2 regions of the Bacillus salitolerans genome follow, and region 1 is predicted to be linked to the other one. Evidence: riboswitches for the same ligand, from Rfam matches in the RefSeq annotation. Region 1 holds a riboswitch; the other holds the start of a gene.
The links. A riboswitch is a leader RNA that binds a small molecule or an ion and turns the genes downstream of it on or off. The one in region 1 is predicted to bind preQ1.
Positions count from the first base shown of each region.

Region 2: another riboswitch for preQ1. It lies ahead of queF (preQ(1) synthase); the one in region 1 lies ahead of ACFSCX_RS13170 (VUT family protein).

Region 1 covers NZ_JBHUEM010000020.1:308,033-311,460, forward strand. Annotated here, with positions in the region: gene ACFSCX_RS13160 (hypothetical protein) at 1-406, shown strand, start outside; gene ACFSCX_RS13165 (hypothetical protein) at 441-851, opposite strand; gene ACFSCX_RS13170 (VUT family protein) at 981-1,514, opposite strand; PreQ1 riboswitch class I at 1,600-1,645, opposite strand; gene ACFSCX_RS13175 (EamA family transporter) at 1,855-2,787, shown strand; gene ACFSCX_RS13180 (HAD family hydrolase) at 2,834-3,428, shown strand, end outside.
Region 2 covers NZ_JBHUEM010000003.1:312,999-316,426, forward strand. Annotated here, with positions in the region: gene ACFSCX_RS03130 (MFS transporter) at 1-53, shown strand, start outside; gene ACFSCX_RS03135 (sensor domain-containing protein) at 379-1,032, shown strand; PreQ1 riboswitch class I at 1,495-1,538, shown strand; gene queF (preQ(1) synthase) at 1,700-2,197, shown strand; gene ACFSCX_RS03145 (YkvS family protein) at 2,229-2,417, opposite strand; gene ACFSCX_RS03150 (patatin-like phospholipase family protein) at 2,604-3,428, shown strand, end outside.

The DNA of each region.
Region 1 (3,428 bases):
ATCAAAAGATGCTGCCTTTAAAACTGTGTTTAAAGGAGATCACTTAATATGGCAATTAAGAGGACCTAATGGAGAGAAGAGAATTGCTACTGCCATCACAAATAATGCCATACCATACTCAGCATTACTTCCATTAGTCAATAAAGTGGTGAGTAATGGTGATGGTACTTATACTGCCGTTTGGGGTTATCATAACTTAAATACCGTCGAGATTAGTTCATCAAATAGTACGTTTAAGGGAACTGTTTTAAAAAACGAAGTGGCGTTAAATCAATTTAAACCTGGATTACAAAATCAAGTTTTTGAAACAACCTTTAAGGGAACAGGTTTAACATGGGAGGTAGAAGGCCCAGATGGAGTGACAAGGACGGTAACAGCCTACTCTAAAAATGCTATAACACAATAAAACAAAAGCTGCTAACCATCTGTTAGCAGCTTTCTTACTGTTTACGATCCTGTAGTACATCCTCAATAACTTCAATGTGTAGACTTGCCCAAGCCTTTTCATGAAAATGTAAGTAAATCCCCCAAAATAATAAGATGATATAGATAATCACAAAAGGAATCCACAAATTAAAGGCTCCAAACAATAGTTCAAGGAGAGGTTTTGAAAAAATAAATAACAACCAAGGAACAGTCGTCACGATAAGAGGAATGGAACCACTAGCCTGTTTTTCCTTTATCATTTTTAACTTGATTTTTTTTAGAACAGAGTTTGGTAAATCTTGATAAAATCTTATGATTTCTGAAATTTCGTTCATTTCTTTTATATGGTCAATCTCTTGCTTCAAGCTTTTCAATCTTTTTAGTTTTAGAAAAAATTTGTGTGCATCACCGCGAAAACTAAACATTACTCCATCTCCTCCCTATATTAGATTAGACGGAATGAGTGATATCTAAACAAATAAGGTGAATCTCTTTTAAAGGTGACTCCTAACTAAAAAAAAAGCTAATTCAATTTAGAATCAGCTTTGTAACAACTATTGTACAAGTTCTCTATTTTTAAGCGTCGCAAGCTGAAGAACACCAACCCCAATGAATTGCATACTCACTTTAATGATGACTTGACCTAATATTGCCATCCACACGAATTCCCAAGGTATAAATCCAGCACCGAGTGGAGAAAGGCCAATGATAACAAATATGGCTGAATCAAGAATACCACCAACAGCTCCACTATATAATACTCTAATATTCAGCGGTAATTTTAATCGAGAATAAATTTCTGTATCGGTTGTTTCTGAAATCGCGAAACTTACAGCACTTGCAAACACAATCCACAAAGTATCTCCTAAAGAATAGCTTGAGAGTGCAGAAAGAAGTAAAGCTAGGCAAATGAATACGTACGTTTTTTTCTTCCCATATTTATTTTGAACAAAGTCACGTAGGATAAATGTTGCGCCGATTAAGAACGATCCCATTGGAATAATAAATACACCTAATTGTAGGGGAGCAAACTTCGCAGTTAAAACATTTGCTAACACAATGACACTTAAATAAAACAAAATTCTCATGAGGTCATCTCCTTTTTTTATTTCTTTAGAACAAAGGAGGTTCAAAAATACTCTAAAAAAGAAAAAACTACATCCTAAGGATATAGCTGCCTTAGTTTTTTATAGAGGGTATTATCTAGAACCTCTCCTGCATGATGCAGAATTAGATTTATATATTTATAACACTGATTAATATATCATATGTTTTCAATTTGTAAAGTAGAAATTTATTTATAATCAAAATATCACACAATTCTTATTTCTTCCGTACAAATATTTATTTTAAGCAATAAAAGAAAGTCTTATAATAAATTAAATACCATTTACTTCAAATCAAATCAAAGTATAAGGAAGAGGTTTTATGAATACTATCCTACCACTACAAGTAAATAATCGAATGATAGGAATAACACTCGTGTTAATAGCTGCATCTCTTTGGGGAATCTCCGGGACTGTCGCTCAGTATTTATTTCAATTAAACGGGTTTACGGCAGAGTGGCTAGTCGTTGTCCGGCTACAAATCGCTGGGTTTTTGATGCTTTTACTCGCCTACCGTAAGCAAAAATCAAGAATCTGGCATGTATGGAAAATGAATCAAACTAGAAATCAATTAATATTGTTCAGCCTAATAGGTATGTTAGGTGTTCAATACACTTACTTTGCTGCCATTGAGGAAAGCAATGCTGCTACCGCTACGGTCCTTCAATATTTAGGACCCGTATTTATCGCCATTTATATAGTTGTAAAAGAAAAAAGAGTACCTACATCAAGGGAACTTTTCATCATATTTTTGGCACTCCTTGGAACCTTTCTCCTCGTTACAAATGGACAACTAACATCATTGTCGTTATCTATTTGGGGTGTATTTTGGGGAATTGCTTCTGGTGTTGCTCTTGCCTTTTACACACTTCAGCCTTACACATTAATTAAGAACTATGGCACTATGATTGTAGTAGGGTGGGGGATGTTTATTGGTGGATTAGGATTTAGTTTGTTTTTCCATCCATGGAATATCTCAGGAGAACTTAATGCAATGACACTTATGGCTATTTTTTTCGTCATAATATTTGGGACACTCATTCCATTTTATTGTTACTTAGAAAGCTTACAGTTTTTATCCGCATCCGAAACTAGCATCCTATCATGTGCAGAGCCTTTATCAGCAGCGATTATTGCTGTTGTATGGTTACAAGTTTCGTTAGGTATCATGCAATGGATTGGAACACTATTTATATTATTAACAATCATCTTCCTGTCAAAGCAAGGTAAAAAGGGCAAAGAGATGAATAGATAAAATAAACATTATAGAAATAGAGTTGGAAGGGATGTCAACAATGAACATTAAAGCAATTGTATTTGATTTTGATGGTTTAGTAGTAGATACTGAATCAGTTTGGTTTGAAGTATTCCAAGAAGTAATGAGGTCTGAATATGAATTTGACTTTAAAATTGAAGATTTCTCCATATGCATTGGAACTTCCGATGATTTTTTATTTGAAAGACTCTCACATCTAGCTGATAGGGAGCTCGATCGTTCTTTGATTAAGGAAAAAACACGGGAACTATACGAAACCAAAATGATTGAATTGAGCATTCGAGATGGTGTCATAGATTACTTAGAAACGGCTAAACGTCTAGGGTTAAAAATTGGACTTGCATCGAGTTCAAGTAAAGCTTGGGTAGAGGGATTATTAAATAGATTTCAGATAAGAGAGTACTTTGAAGTAATAAAAACATCGGATGATGTAAAGAGAGTAAAGCCTGACCCAGAGCTTTACTTACAGGCCATTCAAGGTTTAGGAGTGCTCTGTCATGAAGCAGTAGCCTTTGAAGATTCTAAAAATGGACTTATTGCAGCTAAGGAAGCCGGTCTATTTTGCGTCATTGTACCAAACCCAGTTACAAGCTTACTAGATTTTAATGGTCATTTGTATC
Region 2 (3,428 bases), on a different contig from region 1:
TACCAATCAAAAGAGCAACCGAGGAAAAAATAGTTGAGAAATTAAGTGTTTAATGAAAATGAGCCTAGTACAATACTAGGCTTATTTCTTTTACTATACGTGTGTAATTTTGTTGGAGAGAGGGGCAAGACTTCTTCTGGAGCTTTAAAAATGGATTAGGTAAAAGTACCTTATGCGGGGTTCTCAGAAATACTGCCATGTTTTTTGATAACTACAGTGATTGCATAGCACGTGTAAGGTGCATGCCGAGAACAAAAGCAAAGTGTAACGAAATCACGATTATATTTAGATAATGACAAAAATATGACGATATGCACCTTACGAATATGACTATTAAACGCTATAGTATAATTAATAAAATTGATGGAGGTAGTTAGGGTGAATGCTCAAATCGAAACTTCCGATGGGTTAAGGGGAATAGCACCTAGTAGTCGTAATTTTGGAAGAAGTGTTATTTTTTTGTTATTTAATTTTCCTATAAGTGTTTTTTCTTTTGTAATAATGGTAACTGGTTTTTCATTAGGAGTAGGTCTTGCAATCACCCTTATCGGGCTGCCGATATTAGCAGGAACACTAGTTTTCGCTAAGAATTTGGTGAAGGGTGAAATGTCTATGGTTACTTGGTATTTTGGGATAGTGCAAGTAACCGAAAGAAAAAAGGAGGATTTCTCACAATCCTTCTTCACAAGCATAAAATCCACGTTACTTGATCCAACCAACTGGTTATATTTTGCATATTGCATATTTAGATTACCGATAGGAATTTTATCTCTTGTAATTGTCATTACGTTTCTAGTACTGCCACTAGCATTTCTATTAGTTCCTTTGTATTACTCATTCATTCCAGGAGGACTTATGGTTTCTTATGTTAATGGTTATATGATCATCGTGGACACCATGCCAGAAGCATTACTATTAACAGGCATAGGTGTTATCCTTTCTTTTATATCCTATGTGATTATTACATACACAAGTTATTTTATTGCTAGGTTTGCTTTGTTCATAGGTGGACCTATAAGGAAGCATATATGAATAAATTTAGAGGATGTTGAAGTAAGTAGCATTTTTAATAAATTTGAGATTTAAAGTATTGATTGTATCTTATTACAATATGCTTTAGTAATCTGGCTCCTGTGCCCAGCCAAGATGAAATGGCGACGATCTTTGCCATTTCATCCTACTCGAGGTCAAATAACCTGTCATGAATACAAGGGAAAGGTCGCCCTTTGCTTGTCTGGCCTACCCGGGGTGCTTGCGCCTTTTGTTCTCCAGCCTAACCGGCGAAAAGACCTCCACTTCAAACTATAGAAGATTCGAAGACGTTTAAGTGGGCGATAAACGCAAGCAAGACCCGATAATAGGAACACAGACTAAGATCGCCCCATTCAGAACAACTACTTTTCGGAACAACCTCACATGAAACATCTTCTTTCAAAATATTTCTTGTTGCTCTCACTAGAAAATATGCTATATTAGAGGACGTGAAATAAATAATTAGAAGAGGTTCGCGAACTCCCTCTATAAAAAACTAGATCAGACGATATCTTGACGGTATGGTTTGTTTAGTTCTGATTTTATAGATGTGGTTAGGAAGCTCAAATTCTATTCATAGAACAGGGGCTTCTTTTTATTTGATAAGGCTTGATGAACCAAAAATGGATGAATTCATTTATTTATTAGTAGAAGGTAGGTTTTATTCATGTCAGGAAGAAAAGATTCTGAATTAGAAGGTGTGACTTTATTAGGAAATCAGGGTACGAAGTATTTGTTTGAATATTCACCTGATGTATTAGAGACTTTTGAGAATAAGCATATTGAGCGTGATTACTTTGTAAAGTTCAACTGCCCTGAATTCACTAGTCTTTGTCCAAAAACAAATCAGCCCGACTTTGCAACCATTTATATTAGTTATATTCCAGACCGATTAATGGTAGAGAGTAAATCATTAAAGCTGTACTTATTTAGCTTCAGAAATCATGGGGATTTCCATGAGGATTGCATGAATATTATTATGAAGGATCTAATTAAATTAATGGATCCTCGTTATATTGAGGTTTGGGGAAAATTTACTCCAAGAGGTGGAATCTCAATTGATCCATATACAAACTATGGTAAGCCGGGGACAAAGTATGAAAAGATGGCGGAGTATCGATTAATGAACCATGACTTATACCCGGAGAAAATAGATAATCGATAAAAAAAATAGCAGGAGCTTTTCCTGCTATTTTTTAGTCATTTAGCGCACCAATTATTTTATAATTCTTATGGTTAACGACTGTGCGTCGCTCTAAGTCAAGATCTTGGAAGTTATCCATATACGTTAAATCTACAATTACGGAGTTTTCATTAACTTTTTCTACTATTCCTTGGAGTCCATTTTTAAATTCAATTATATCGCCTAATGCGGCTGTTTTCATGACAAAATCTCTCCTTCCCAATACCTTACAACTACAAGTTTGCATGAAATCTGTCGAAACGTAAAGTCATTTCCTTTATTTTAAGAAAAATTTCATATTTGTCAATAAAATGTTACAAACCTATTCTACAAAAATTATGGTAAAATGACAGGGTGCTCGAAACATGTTTGGAAGGAGACTTGAAGTATGGTTCATGCAGGATTAGTACTAGAAGGTGGCGGAATGAGAGGCGTATATACTTCAGGCGTACTCGAATATTTTATGGAACAAGATTTATACTTTCCATATATTATTGGCGTATCAGCAGGTGCCTGCAGTGCAGCATCGTATCTTTCTAGGCAAAAAGGAAGAAATAAAAGAGTAAATACAGATCATCTAGATAACCCAGATTATTTATCTTATAGAAACTACTTGAAAAAACGACAACTTTTTGGAATGGATTTTATTTTTGATGAAGTACCTAATAAGCTTGACCCATTTGATTACGATACTTTCAATAAGGCAAATGAAACCTTTATCGTTGGAACAACTGATTGCCATAGTGGAGAGACCATCTATTATAACAATCGAGAACATGGTAAGGATATGCTGCAAATTTTAAGAGCGTCAAGTTCATTACCATTTGTAGCTCCAATCGTGAAATACGATCAACGTCACTTGCTTGATGGTGGAATTTCAGATCCGATACCGATAAGGCAAGCTGAACATGACGGTTTAACAAAAAATGTAGTGATTCTAACGAGAAATAGAGGGTATTACAAAAAGCCTTCAAGAAACTCATGGCTTACAAGAAAGGCTTATCGCAATTACCCAGGTTTATTAGAAAAATTAGACATTCGTGCTGAAAGCTATAATAAAACATTAGAGTACATTTTTAGTGAAGAGAAGAATGGAAATGTTTTTATTCTACAGCCTACTAAACCATTAAAGGTAGGTAGAGTGGAACGTAATAAAACTAAGTTAATTGAGCTTTATGAAGAAGGCTATGAGGATGCAAAAGCAAATTATTCT